2 regions of the Pectobacterium carotovorum genome follow, and region 1 is predicted to be linked to the other one. Evidence: predicted binding sites of a transcription regulator. Region 1 holds the regulator's gene; the other holds the start of a gene.
The links. The regulator ArgR, encoded in region 1, controls arginine synthesis, uptake and breakdown. The targets are predictions, from matches to a motif close to ANTGAATAAAAATACANT.

Region 1 (7,682 bases):
CGGGCATATTTGCCATCGCTTTCAACGTATGCACATTCCACCACACCGCTTTCACCTTGCAGCGCACGAACCAGAGACAGACCAAAGCGTGCAGCAGCCTGACCCATAGACAGCGTTGCCGATCCGCCACCCGCTTTGGCTTCAACAACTTCGGTGCCCGCATTCTGAATACGCTTGGTCAGATCGGCCACTTCCTGCTCGCTGAAGCTGATACCAGGAACTTGAGACAGCAGTGGAAGAATCGTCACACCAGAGTGTCCGCCGATAACCGGTACATTAATATCCTGCGGCTGTTTGCCTTTCAGCTCAGCAACGAACGTGTTGGAACGGATGATATCCAGCGTGGTAACACCGAACAGTTTGTTTTTGTCATACACGCCGGCTTTTTTCAGCACTTCTGCTGCAATGGCAACGGTCGTATTCACCGGGTTAGTGATAATACCGATACAGGCTTTCGGGCAGGTAACCGCGATTTGCTCAACCAGATTACGCACAATACCCGCATTGACGTTGAACAGATCGGAACGATCCATACCAGGTTTACGCGCCACACCGGCAGAGATCAGCACGATATCCGCGCCAGCAAGCGCAGGTTTAGCATCTTCACCGCTATAGCCTTTGATCTTCACTGCTGTAGGAATATGGCTCAGATCGACTGCAACACCCGGCGTGACCGGAGCGATATCGTAAAGGGATAGTTCTGAACCTGAAGGAAGCTGGGTTTTGAGGAGGAGTGCGAGTGCCTGACCGATACCACCTGCTGCTCCGAGAACTGCAACTTTCATCCTAAACTCCTTATTATCGTAAAATAAAAAAGTGCCGTGAATTCATTTGGTTATAAACAGAATATAAAAAATGGGGATAAGATCAGTCTACTCATCTTTCTGCAAATGACATGAGAGACAAAAAATACGCTATGTCTCTAATAATAAATCAAAAACAACCATTCGTTTGAAAGGTAAGTAAAGTTAATAAGCTATTGAGCTATAACGCGGTGTTCATTCACGTGCAATTAACCTGTGCGCTACATTACACCGATCGATGGCGTCCAAACAACATCATTCTGATAACATTTGATTTACTTTTATGTGACGCAGGACGCATTTTCCGGACTCACCGGGAGCCAAATTTTTGTGAAAACAGCGACTAGCACATATCTGGTGAAATAGACTGGAATTATAGGCGATTTAATTGCATAAAAATTCACACAACTGCATAATAGGTGGATTAACCATAACAATTAATCCGGTGCAGAATGCGAAATTCGACAAAACAAGAAGACCTCGTTAAAGCGTTCAAAGCGCTGTTAAAGGAAGAGAAGTTCAGTTCTCAAAGTGAAATTGTTCAGGCATTGCAAGACGAAGGATTTGAAAATATCAACCAATCCAAGGTGTCACGCATGCTAACGAAATTTGGCGCCGTGCGCACACGTAATGCCAAAATGGAGATGGTGTATTGTCTCCCAGCCGAACTCGGCGTTCCTACGACCTCCAGCCCGTTGAAGAATCTTGTACTGGACGTGGACTATAACGATGCGGTCATCGTCATCCATACCAGCCCTGGAGCCGCGCAGCTCATTGCCCGCCTGCTGGATTCACTCGGGAAGTCCGAAGGAATTCTCGGCACCATCGCGGGGGATGACACGATCTTCACCACCCCGGCAAGAGGCTTCAGCGTCAAACAGCTTTACGAAGCTATTTTGGTGCTATTCGAACAAGAGCTGTAACTCCCCTCTCGCCTACCGTTTTTATTACTCGTTTTTTACTGAGTATTTTTCGCTACGTTTTCTTTGCTACGTGTAGGCACGCTACACGTAGCGATTATTACCAAAACGCTCACACCGCAGGCAATTCAGCCAACGGCCAACGTGGTCGAACAGATACTCCCAGCGTCTGACTGGCACCATGCACCAGACGGACGCTGCCCGCATAGGCAATCATCGCACCATTATCCGTGCAGAATTCAGGACGCGCATAAAACACTTCGCCGCCCCGTTTCGCCATCACTTCGCCTAAGCGCTGGCGCAGCGTCCGGTTTGCACTCACGCCCCCAGCCATGACCAATCGCTTAAAGCCCGTTTCATCCAGCGCACGCCGACATTTTATCGCCAGCGTATCTACAACGGCATCTTCAAATGCGCGAGCAATGTCGGCACGCGTTTGATCGTCATCACCGTTGCTACGAATCGTATTAGCAGCAAACGTTTTTAGCCCAGAGAAGCTGAAATCCAGACCGGGACGATCGGTCATTGGGCGAGGAAACGTAAAGCGCTGGGAATCACCCGCCTGCGCCATTTTCGACAGCATCGGGCCACCGGGGTAATCCAGCCCCAGAAGTTTAGCCGTCTTATCAAACGCTTCGCCCGCCGCGTCATCAATCGATTCGCCCAACAAACGGTATTCACCAATGCCCGTCACGCTGATGAGCTGCGTATGTCCACCAGAAACCAGCAGCGCCACGAAGGGAAACGCCGGTGGATTGTCTTCCAGCATCGGCGCCAGCAAATGCCCTTCCATGTGGTGAACAGGAATCGCCGGCACATTCCAGGCAAACGCCAGAGAGCGGCCGACTGTCGCCCCCACCAATAACGCGCCAACCAAACCAGGACCGGCGGTATAAGCCACGCCATCGATATCGCTTGCCTGCAACCCGGCTTCACGCAGCGCCGCCTGAATTAACGGGACCGTTTTACGCACGTGATCGCGTGAGGCAAGCTCAGGCACTACGCCGCCGTAATCAGCATGTAATTTGACCTGGCTGTATAACTGATTGGCGAGCAAACCGGTTTCGGTGTCATAAATGGCCACGCCAGTTTCATCACAGGATGTTTCGATACCCAATACGCGCATTGCTGTTCCTACTTTGATGACGATACAAGCGCTCGTTGAATGCCGCTTGCTTCAAACTGTGGATAGTCTACCATAAGCGCCCTGATTTCTGCGCTGGCCGCGGTTGGGTGTTTTATGATCACCACAATGCTTTACAAAGACGCCACGTTTGCAGTAGAATTCCGCACCATTTTGAAAAGGCTGGCACAAGGCCAGCGGCAAACCGAATTTATTGAGGTGAGAGGCACATGCCGGTAATTAAAGTACGTGAAAACGAGCCGTTCGACGTAGCTCTGCGTCGCTTCAAGCGTTCCTGTGAAAAAGCAGGTGTTTTGGCTGAAGTTCGTCGTCGTGAGTTTTATGAAAAACCAACGACCGAACGTAAGCGCGCTAAAGCTTCTGCAGTGAAACGTCACGCGAAGAAATTGGCTCGAGAAAACGCACGCCGCACTCGTCTGTATTAATTTTCAGGAGGGTTTCCCTCCAACGCGTGATTAATCCGCAGACTTAGCAGTTGCATACGAAGGCCGTGCTTTCCGAAAGGAAGCGCGGCTTGTTGTCGTTTATAAGCTATATCCAATGTAACCACCTTACAGAAAGATATATATCAGGGGCTTATGGCTGGACGAATCCCACGCGTATTTATTAATGACCTGCTGGCTCGCACCGACATCGTCGATCTCATTGACGCGCGCGTCAAACTGAAAAAGCAGGGCAAAAACTACCATGCGTGCTGTCCATTCCATCACGAAAAAACCCCCTCATTCACCGTAAACGGTGATAAGCAGTTCTACCACTGTTTTGGTTGTGGCGCACACGGCAACGCCATTGATTTTTTAATGAATTACGATCGTCTCGAATTCGTTGAAACCATTGAAGAACTGGCCACCCAATACGGCCTCGAAGTGCCTTATGAAAGCGGCACTGGCCCAACCCAGTTAGAGCGTCACCAACGGCAAAGCCTGTACGAATTGATGGGACAGCTCAGCGGATTCTATCAACAAGCACTAAGCCAGTCAGCCGGTACGCCAGCGTTGCAGTATCTGCAACAGCGCGGTTTAAGCGCAGAGGTTATCAGCCATTTTGCTATCGGCTTCGCCCCGCCCGGCTGGGATAACGTTTTAAAGCGCTTTGGCCGCAATAATGATGACCGCAGCACATTGAACGATGCCGGCATGCTGGTGACTAACGATCAGGGCCGAACGTATGACCGCTTCCGCGAGCGAGTGATGTTCCCCATCCGCGACAAACGGGGGCGAGTGATTGCCTTCGGCGGACGAGTATTAGGCGACGGTACGCCAAAGTACCTTAACTCGCCGGAAACAGAGATTTTTCATAAAGGTCGCCAACTGTACGGCCTGTATGAAGCGCAGCAAAGCCACGCTGAGCTAAAGCGACTCTTGGTTGTCGAAGGCTATATGGATGTGGTGGCGCTGGCGCAGTTTGGTATTGATTATGCAGTGGCGTCGCTGGGTACTTCCACCACAGCCGATCACATTCAGTTACTATTTCGCGCCACCGATCTAGTGGTGTGTTGTTACGACGGAGACCGTGCCGGACGCGAAGCGGCATGGCGCGCGCTGGAAACTGCGCTACCCTATTTGAACGATGGTCGTCAGCTACGCTTTATGTTCCTGCCAGACGGTGAAGATCCCGACACGCTGGTACGTAAAGAAGGCAAAGCCGCCTTTGAACAGCGCATGGAACAAGCCCTGCCGCTGTCGCAGTTTCTGTTTGAGACGCTGCAACAGCAGGTGGATATGAGTTCACCCGATGGCCGTACCAAGCTCAGCACGCTGGCGCTGCCGCTGATAGGTCAGGTACCGGGAGAAACGCTGCGGCTGTATTTGCGCCAGCAGCTCGGCAACAAGCTGGGTATTTTGGACGACAGCCAATTGGACAGGCTACTGCCTAAAGTGGCAGAGCAGGCGCAGCCTTACCAGCCGCCGCAACTAAAAGTCACAACTATGCGTATACTTATAGGACTTTTAGTACAAAACCCAAGGCTGGCGGCAGAGGTTCCTGACCTTGCGCTGGAAGGGATTGAAGAAGACAAAGTGGCTGGTTTATCGCTGTTTCAGGATTTGGTGAAAACCTGCAACGCCAGCCCGGGAATGAACATGGGTCTGCTGTTGGAAAAATATCGTGACAGCAAGTACCGCAAGCAGCTTGAAACCATGGCTTCATGGAACCATATGATCGTAGAGGAAGAGCTCGACGAGAAGTTCAGAATCAGTCTGGCAGAGCTCTACGATCAGCTGTTGAAACAGCGACAAGAAACATTGATTGCCCGTGACAGAACGCACGGGCTCAACGCCAAAGAAAAAAAAGAGCTTTGGTCGTTGCAACTGGCGTTGACCAGAAAACACTGATACAGAGGCTTAATTGCCGATAAATAGCAGGGTTGAGCCCTGCAAAGAGCCGCTACAGGGGCCGCGGCGATAAGAAAAATACCCCTAATGCTATTGTTAGCGAACTACGCTGACCGACACCAACCCAAATACTCTGAAGTGTGGATACCGTCTTATGGAGCAAAACCCGCAGTCACAGCTGAAGCTGCTTGTCACCCGTGGTAAGGAGCAAGGCTACCTGACCTATGCTGAGGTCAATGACCATCTGCCGGAAGATATCATCGACTCGGATCAGATCGAAGATATCATCCAGATGATTAACGACATGGGCATCCAGGTGATGGAAGAAGCACCGGATGCAGACGATCTGTTGCTGGCCGAAAACACCAATGATGCCGATGAAGATGCGGCAGAGGCTGCTGCGCAGGTTCTATCCAGCGTTGAATCGGAAATTGGTCGCACTACCGATCCGGTTCGCATGTACATGCGTGAAATGGGTACCGTTGAGCTGTTGACGCGTGAAGGCGAGATCGATATTGCCAAACGTATCGAAGACGGTATCAACCAGGTTCAGTGCTCTGTTGCCGAGTATCCTGAAGCCATTACTTACCTGCTGGAACAATACGATCGCGTTGAAGCGGGCGAAAGCCGCCTGTCCGACCTGATCACCGGCTTCGTCGATCCTAATGCGGAAGAAGACATCGCCCCTACCGCGACGCACGTGGGCTCCGAGCTTTCGAGCGAAGAAATGGACGATGACGACGAAGAGTCTGAAGACGACGAAGATTCTGAAGACGACAACAGCATCGATCCTGAACTGGCGCGTGAGAAGTTCACCGAGCTGCGTGAGCAATATGAAACCACCCGCAAGGTGATCAAAGAGCACGGCCGCAGCCATGCGCTGGCAGTACAGGAAATCCTGAACCTGTCTGAAGTCTTCAAACAGTTCCGTCTGGTGCCGAAACAGTTCGATTTCCTGGTTAACAGCATGCGTTCCATGATGGATCGCGTCCGTACTCAGGAACGTTTGATCATCAAACTGTGTGTTGAACAGTGCAAAATGCCGAAGAAAAACTTCGTCACCATGTTCACCGGCAATGAAACCAACAGCACCTGGTTCGCAGCAGCCGTCGCCATGGGCAAACCGTGGTCTGAAAAGCTGAATGATGTAGAAGAAGACGTCACCCGCAGCCTGCAAAAACTGCAACAGATCGAAGAAGAAACCGGCCTGACGATCGAGCAGGTTAAAGACATCAACCGCCGTATGTCGATTGGTGAAGCGAAAGCGCGTCGCGCCAAGAAAGAAATGGTGGAAGCCAACCTGCGTCTGGTTATTTCTATCGCGAAGAAATACACCAACCGTGGTTTGCAGTTCCTCGACCTGATTCAGGAAGGTAACATCGGTCTGATGAAAGCGGTAGATAAGTTTGAATATCGCCGTGGTTACAAATTCTCGACCTATGCAACCTGGTGGATCCGTCAGGCGATCACCCGTTCTATCGCCGATCAGGCGCGTACCATCCGTATTCCGGTACACATGATTGAGACGATCAACAAACTGAACCGTATCTCTCGTCAGATGTTGCAGGAAATGGGTCGTGAGCCAACGCCGGAAGAGCTGGCTGAACGTATGCTGATGCCGGAAGACAAGATCCGTAAAGTGCTGAAAATCGCGAAAGAGCCGATTTCAATGGAAACCCCGATTGGTGATGATGAAGATTCACATTTGGGCGATTTCATTGAAGATACGACGCTGGAGCTGCCGCTGGATTCCGCGACGTCGGAAAGCCTGCGTTCTGCGACACACGACGTACTGGCTGGCCTGACCGCGCGTGAAGCGAAAGTCCTGCGCATGCGTTTCGGTATCGATATGAACACCGACCATACGCTGGAAGAAGTGGGCAAACAGTTTGACGTTACGCGTGAACGTATCCGTCAGATCGAAGCGAAAGCGCTGCGTAAACTGCGCCACCCAAGCCGTTCCGAAGTGCTGCGTAGCTTCCTGGATGATTAATTCACTCCTCAGCTAATCCGCACTTCAGATAACTACATGATAAATAACCCCGGCCCGCCGGGGTTATTTTTTGCCTGTCAGAACGCTCAGATTGAATTTATACGTTATCCTGCAACGCCTGATGCAATTCCTGATATGACGCCACCAGCGACTCCAGCGTCGCACGATTTAGCCCACTTGGGTTCGGCAGCACCCAAACCTGGGTTTCGCCAATACGTAGCGCCTGACGCCCCCATGAGACCTTTTTGATACCAAACGCCTGACTGAACGCCTGCTTCCCCAGCACGGCCAGCGCACGCGGTTGATAGCGTTCCATCTTCTCGAGAATCGCATTGCCGCCTTGCAGCAGCTCGTCTCGCCCCAGCTCAGTAGCTTCAACCGTTGGGCGCTCCACCAGCATGGTGATGCCGCATCCGGTGTCCAGCAGATGCTGTTCTTCGGCGGGCGTCAGCAACCGCTCGGTAAAACCCGCCTGATGAATCACTTTCC
Region 2 (7,682 bases), on a different contig from region 1:
AAAGAGGGGTTCTGTTCGAATAGTTCACGCACTTCATATTCGGTGTGCTGTTCCGCCCACTTGCGGATGGCCTGCATAGACATCTCTTCACGCGGGACTTCACCACGGTCGATCAACACTTTACCAATACTGCGGTAGGCATGGCCGTTTTTACCCGCATAGCCGAAGAACGTCAGCGGACGTCCATCGCCAAAATCAATATAGGCACTGCCCTGCACTTCCATCATGAAGTTATCAACCAGCGAGTTGGTCCAGGCAAGAACCAGACGCTCATCCAGCGCACCGGCATAAATACCGGCGCGATCCGGCAGCCGACTGTTCTTTCTGCCCTTCGACGGCATGGCATATAAAGGATGGCGGAATTCACCCTGGCGGGTATGGCGCGCCTGCAACACCGGCGTGTAATAACCGGTAAACTGCACGTTACCAAAATTATCAACACCTTCCATCTGCCAGGCGTTCAGACCAAACTTGCTCAGTTCACGGGTGTCAGCCCCCGACATCATCCAGTTTTCAATCGCCTGAAAGGTCGTATTATTGCGCGTATACAGATTAGGTGACGCCGACCGGATTTCAGAAACCTGTGTCATGAAATCCCGCGCGTTGACCGGTTTTCCTTTGGCATTGGGCTCATTCACCAATTCCAGAGGCTGGTTGAGGTGACCATCTTTATATTGCTGCCCGCGATCGGTTGGCCTGGATTGACACCCTGCCAGAATGGCAATGACCACTGCGGTCAGCACATATTTTCCCCACCGTCCCTTCATCTTTGCGCTCGCTTTTTACATCAAAAAATTTACCGTCGAACGATAACAAACGGCTATCGAGAAAGGAATGGGACAGCACATAAATCCACGGATCGCGCGTATGCCATTCGGCACGCGGCACAGTAAAAGGTGGGGTTTCCTCCCATCGCCACATTACGGTCACAAAACAACCTATAAGGCGGTAAATCAATCACCTGACCGCCAAATACCGTGCTTTTTAGAGAAATAGGTTGCATCAATACTCATGGAGAGTATAGTGCGCATCCACGGACGCGGGGTGGAGCAGCCTGGTAGCTCGTCGGGCTCATAACCCGAAGGTCGTCGGTTCAAATCCGGCCCCCGCAACCAATTGATGTGAGTCGTCCATCAAGAAAAGTGAAAGTAGTAAAAGATAGTCAATAGTAAAAAGTTAGTACGGACGCGGGGTGGAGCAGCCTGGTAGCTCGTCGGGCTCATAACCCGAAGGTCGTCGGTTCGAATCCGGCCCCCGCAACCAATTGATGTGAGTCGTCCATCAAGAAAAGTGAAAGCAGTAAAAGATAGTCAATAGTAAAAAGTTAGTACGGACGCGGGGTGGAGCAGCCTGGTAGCTCGTCGGGCTCATAACCCGAAGGTCGTCGGTTCGAATCCGGCCCCCGCAACCAATTAAGACTATTTTCAATTACGTTCTGTTCGATTAAGAACGCAGCGATAAAGCACCTTAACGGGTGCTTTTTTGTTTTCTGCGCGACCTATTTCTACATACTACCTATCTCTACATACCACGCCCCAGACATATTACTGCTGAACCGCGCCGGTTAGGCGCGGTCATCGTACGACATCAGCAACATCAATTACTGCTGAGCCTGGCTGGCAAAGTAGGCTTTAATGCCTGCAAAAATGGATTCGGCAATTTGCTGCTGGAAATGACCGGTGCGCAGCTTGCGCTCTTCCTCCAGATTACTGATAAATGCCGTCTCAACCAGAACAGACGGAATATCCGGCGCTTTCAGTACCGCAAATCCAGCCTGATCGACGCTGTTTTTATGCAGGCGATTCACTTTGCCCAACCGACTCAGGATCTCTTTACCAAACTTCAGGCTGTCGCTGATAGTGACGGTCTGCACCAGATCGAACATGGTGTGATCCAGATAGCGATCGCCGCTCATGCTCACGCCGCCGATCAAATCGGATTCGTTCTGAGTTTCTGCCAGAAATCTGGCAGCGGTACTGGTTGCCCCTTTCTTCGAGAGTGCAAAAACAGACGATCCTCTTGCCGATCGATTGGTAAACGCATCCGCATGAATCGAAATGAACAGATCGGCACGCTGCTTGCGCGCTTTCGCCACCCGCACGCGTAGCGGAATGAACACATCTTCATTACGCGTCATATAGGCTTTCATGTTGGATTCATTATCGATCAGCTTGCGCAGGCGGCGGGCGATTTGCAGCACGATGTCTTTCTCGCGCGTTTTATTCTTGCCAATCGCACCGGGATCTTCACCGCCGTGACCAGGGTCGAGCATAATAATCAGCGGACGATCCCGCCCTGCCTTCCCGGCTTTCGGCGCTTCTGCTGGCAGCGTGCGCTCCAGATCGCCTTTGTTGTAATCCTCCAACAGCGCCAGCAGCGGATCTTCTTCGTTGTCATAGCGCCCTGCCGCAGGGTACAAATCCAGCACCAGCCGATGCTTGAATTCGGCCACCGGCCCCAGCGTAAAGACTTTGGTCGTCGCCTGCTGTTTGAGTTCCAGCACCAAACGCACCGTGCTTTTATCAAACTGGCCGATGCGCGCTTCTTTAATCAGCGGATCGTTATCCTGCTGAAACTGGCTGGCTATTTCCTTCAATACGCTGTTCAGGTGAACATTTTCGATATCCACCACAATACGTTCAGGATTACTGAGACTAAACTGTTTATATTTCAGCGGGTGATTAGATTCCAACGTGACGCGGGTATAGGCAGAAGACGGCCAGACGCGCACGGCAACAACCTGTGTGGTCGCCGCCATCCCTACACCACTTACGCTTAACAGCCAGGTTGCTGCTGCGCTTTGTAATAGACGCCGTCGAGTCAGATGATGATTCGAATGAGACATGCCGCTCCGATCTGATTGCTGTGCGTTATCCTGAATTTTTGTTTGCTACTGCATGGGATAAGCGATCAAAAAATGAATAAAGGTAAAAATTGTCAAAAACTTTAACGAATCTGCCCAGTGCTGTCATGCAAAAATCATCTGCAGGCCTTATAACAGGCGGATATCATAAATTTGAAGCATTAACCTCGCTTTTATGGTGAATACTTCCTCTTGCGTTTTACGCTATAAAGAATAAAAATACAGAAATTACGAATAAAAATGCAAAGAGGGCTCGCAGTGAAGGAACGGAGTACAGAACTGGTTCAGGGCTTCCGCCATTCAGTTCCCTATATCAATGCCCACCGTGGCAAAACGTTTGTCATCATGTTAGGTGGCGAAGCCATTGAACATGCCAACTTCTCTAGCATCGTAAATGATATCGGGCTGCTGCACAGTCTGGGGATCAAGCTGGTGGTCGTTTATGGCGCTCGCCCCCAGATCGATGCCAACCTGACAACGCATCACTACGAGCCTCACTACCATAAAAACACCCGCATCACCGACAGCACTACGCTGGAACTGGTTAAGCAGGCGGCGGGGATGCTGCAATTGGACATCACGGCCCGACTGTCGATGAGCCTGAACAACACGCCGCTGCAAGGCGCCCATATTAATGTCGTCAGCGGTAATTTTATTATCGCGCAGCCGCTTGGCGTTGATGACGGCGTGGACTACTGCCACAGCGGCCGCATTCGCCGCATTGATGAAGAAGCGGTTCACCGCCAGCTGAATAGCGGCGCGATTGTCCTGCTCGGGCCGGTTGCGGTTTCTGTCACGGGTGAAAGTTTCAATTTAACCTCAGAAGAGGTCGCGACCCAGCTCGCCATTAAGCTGAAGGCAGAGAAGATGATTGGCTTCTGCTCCTCGCAGGGCGTGACCAATGAAGAAGGCAGCATCATTTCCGAGCTGTTCCCGGATGACGCACAGCAGCGTATTGATGCGCTGGAACAGGCTGGCGATTACCATTCTGGTACCGTCAGATTCCTACGCGGCGCAGTCAAAGCCTGCCGTAGCGGCGTACGCCGCAGCCATCTGATCAGCTATCAGGATGACGGTGCGCTGCTGCAGGAGTTGTTCTCACGTGACGGCATCGGTACGCAGATCGTGATGGAGAGCGCCGAGCAGGTTCGCCGTGCGACCATCAATGACATCGGCGGCATTCTGGAACTGATCCGCCCGCTGGAAGAACAAGGCATTCTGGTAAGACGCTCGCGTGAGCAGTTGGAAATGGAGATCGACAAATTCACCGTCGTGGTACGCGATAACCTGACCATCGCCTGCGCTGCGCTTTATCCGTTCCCGGAAGAAAGCATCGGCGAAATGGCCTGCGTTGCGGTTCATCCGGATTACCGCAGTTCATCGCGCGGCGATATGCTATTGCTACGCATTGCTGCTCAGGCACGCCAGCAGGGCCTGCAAAAGCTGTTTGTGCTGACGACGCACAGCATTCACTGGTTCCAGGAACGCGGCTTTTTACCCGCCGAAGTGGAAATGCTGCCGAAGAAAAAACAGGCGCTGTACAACTACCAGCGTCGTTCGAAGATTCTGGTGCTGGATCTCTGAGCTATTCCACTCGATAACACTTCTCGTGGCCGACCGTAAAATCGGCCACGAGCGCCTATCAGCTTATGGCTGCTTGCCAAACTCGCAGCTCAGCGTTGTCCACTTCCTTGCCTGCTCACTCAGCGTAAATCCCAGCCCCAGACGATCGGATACCCACATCCGCCCATCGCGCAATTCTAGCTGCTCGTTGAAGAGCGGATTCAGCCACTCGAAGTGTTCCAGCCAGGGCTCAATCGGATAGGCCGCAGCCAGATGCAAATGCACTTCCATCGCAAAGTGCGGTGCCAGCTTACGCCCGTGCTTCGCAGCCAAATCCATAATTTTCAGGAAAGGCGAAATCCCGCCCACGCGCGGCGCATCCGGCTGAACAAAATCACTGGCGTTCCCGAGGATCAACTGTTCATGCTCGCGGAAGCTGGTCAGCATCTCGCCAGTGGCAATCGGTGTATCCAGCGCCGCCGTCAGCGCCGCATGGCCTTCCACATCGTAGGCATCCAGCGGCTCTTCAATCCAAATCAGGTTAAAGGCTTCCATCTTTCTTCCCATCCGAATCGCCGTTTCGCGATCCCACTGCTGATTGGCATCCACCATCAGCGGGAAGTCATCTCCCAGCGCTTCACGCACCGCCGTAAGACGACGGATATCCTCCGCCGTATTCGGCTGCCCGACTTTCAATTTGATCCCGCCGATACCGCTTTCACGGGAGATGACGACATTTTTTAATACCTGATCCAATGGCGTATGCAGGAAGCCGCCGGAGGTGTTGTAGCACTGCACGGAATCACGATGTGAGCCCAACAGCTTAGAAAGAGGCAGACCCGCGCGCTTGGCTTTCATATCCCACAGCGCGATGTCGAGCGGAGAAATCGCCTGTACCGCCATTCCACTGCGGCCAACCGATGCCCCAGCCCACAGCAGCTTGGTGTAGATCTTATCGATATCGTTCGGATCTTCGCCCAACAGGTTATCCGCAATCTCTTTCGCGTGCGCATAAATGCCCTGTCCGCCCGCCCGCTTGGAGTAGCTAAACCCCACGCCTTCAAACCCATCACGACTGCGGATTTCCGCAAAAATAATCGCCACTTCGGTCAGCGGTTTCTGCCTTCCGGTCAGCACTTTCGCATCGCTAACCGGCGTTGCCAGCGGCAAAAACGCCAGAGAGAGTTTTACCCATTCAATTCGATCGCCCGACTCGGCAGCCGTTCTGACGTTCGTGACTTTCGCATAGCTAACCGCTGCTGAATTTGCACTGATGGTCATGTCTTACCCCACAAAATGATTGCGCTAACATTCATAAACAGAAAAGAAGATAGCGATAAATGAAGAAAAAACATGCAATATGGATCACATAACAATCATTATCACGATAAAATCGGTCATTAAGCGTCATCATTAATGATTGCGCAATCACCATAAAAAGTAAGAGGATATAACGGGAATACGGCATAGCCAGCTCTGGTGCCAGCCCGAAAAAACGAGACAATTCGGCAGGTTGCCAGATACACCAGCAACTGGAAAACCGATATGCCATCAACGATAATCCGACGACATGTGAATGTGCGCGTAGCCTCAGAAGGGAACCCGTGATTGAAACGCGATAAGAACGCCAGCAGTCCCCCACCGCGTGTACCCACGCTTGAAGATGTCGCGCGTGCCGCAGGCATTTCCCCCATGACGGTCAGCCGCGCGTTGAACAACCCGAAGATTGTTCGTGCAGAAACCGTGAACAAGGTAATGGAAGCCGTCCGCGCTACGGGTTATATCCCCAATATGTTAGCAGGCGGGCTCGCGTCTCGGCGCAGCAAGCTAATTGCCGTCGTCGTACCGCAGATCAATAACAACATGTTCGTTGATACCGTTCAGGCGATAAGCGATGAGCTGGCCGCACGCGGTTACCACATGCTGCTGTGCGTCGCTGGCGATACCAATGAATCCGAGGCGGAGATTGTCGCCACCCTACTTTCTCGTCGCCCGGACGGCATCGTCCTCACTGGTATTCACCATACGCCCGAACTCAAACGTCTTCTGCTCAACGCCACGATCCCTGTCGTTGAGATCTGGGATCTCACGCCAACACCACTCGATATGCTGGTTGGTTTCTCCCATGAAAGCATTGGGAACGCCATCGGACATTATCTGCTGGATAAAGGACATTCACGCTTCGGCCTTGTCTGGACTGAAGACGCACGTGCCGGGCTGCGTAAGAAAGGTATCTACGACGTCATACAAAAACAGCCGAATGGTTATATACGTGAGGCCATCGCCCCCTGGCCTGCCACGCTGGCGATAGGGCGACAAGGGCTGAGCGATCTGCTCGCCGATGGCGACGTTTTTGATGCCATCATTTGCAGTTCCGATACCCTGGCCCAGGGTGTGATAATCGAGGCCGCCGCCAGAGGATTAGCGGTGCCAAAGAAACTGGCAGTGATGGGATTTGGCGATCTGGATTTCGCCGCCCACAGCATACCGGCGATTACCACTGTCAGGATCGATCGCTGGAAAATCGGCACCGATGCAGCAGCAATGCTGGCGGAAAAGATTGAGGGGAAAAACGTGCCTTCCCCCATCGTAGATATTGGTTTTTCACTGATTGAGCGCGAGTCCGCCTGACGTTCTATCTATTTGAGGTTCTAACCACCTGACGTTCTATCCGCCACACGTCAAGCTGCATGGGCATTGGCTTCCCTTGCCGACTTGGCCCGACATGGGCTTTGTCTGCCACGCGAATGATTTAGGGTGTGTCGCCATTCATTAGTGCGCTAATTCGCTCTTCCAAACCGCTATAGCGCTGTGTTGGCGTCTTCACCGCACGGCAGAGGATCTTGATGTCGGTATAGAGAGACAAACGCTGGCGCGCGCGGGTGATGGCGGTATACACCAGTTCCCGCGTCAGCACCGGCAAATAATGGTTCGGCAGCACCAGCGCGGTATGATCAAACTCCGATCCCTGCGATTTATGCACCGTCATCGCATAAGCCGTTTCGTGCGGCGGCAGACGGCTTGGCGTAACGTCTTTGGTTTCGCCATTCGGCAAGGGGAAAAACACGCGTAGCTCGCCGCTTTCCCCGATCATGGCGATACCGATATCACCATTGAACAGACCCAAAGCAGCATCGTTCCGTTCAATCATAACCGGCCGGCCGGGATACCAGCGGTTAAGCGGATTACGACTGCGCTGAATCAACCCAGCCTGATGCAAAGCCTGCTCAATACGCTGATTCAGCCCTGCGACGCC

Region 2: the regulator ArgR is predicted to act here: its motif matches at 3,072-3,089, upstream of argA (amino-acid N-acetyltransferase).

What each region holds. Positions count from the first base shown of each region.
Region 1 covers NZ_JAXAFK010000002.1:350,037-357,718, reverse strand. The annotation lists gene mdh (malate dehydrogenase) at 1-785, opposite strand, end outside; gene argR (transcriptional regulator ArgR) at 1,256-1,726, shown strand; gene tsaD (tRNA (adenosine(37)-N6)-threonylcarbamoyltransferase complex transferase subunit TsaD) at 1,836-2,849, opposite strand; gene rpsU (30S ribosomal protein S21) at 3,077-3,292, shown strand; gene dnaG (DNA primase) at 3,446-5,200, shown strand; gene rpoD (RNA polymerase sigma factor RpoD) at 5,355-7,193, shown strand; gene mug (G/U mismatch-specific DNA glycosylase) at 7,291-7,682, opposite strand, start outside.
Region 2 covers NZ_JAXAFK010000001.1:180,481-188,162, reverse strand. The annotation lists gene mltA (murein transglycosylase A) at 1-767, opposite strand, end outside; tRNA gene R9X49_RS00780 (tRNA-Met) at 1,039-1,115, shown strand; tRNA gene R9X49_RS00775 (tRNA-Met) at 1,187-1,263, shown strand; tRNA gene R9X49_RS00770 (tRNA-Met) at 1,335-1,411, shown strand; gene amiC (N-acetylmuramoyl-L-alanine amidase AmiC) at 1,601-2,845, opposite strand; gene argA (amino-acid N-acetyltransferase) at 3,104-4,447, shown strand; gene R9X49_RS00755 (L-talarate/galactarate dehydratase) at 4,511-5,707, opposite strand; gene R9X49_RS00750 (LacI family DNA-binding transcriptional regulator) at 6,035-7,057, shown strand; gene recD (exodeoxyribonuclease V subunit alpha) at 7,179-7,682, opposite strand, start outside.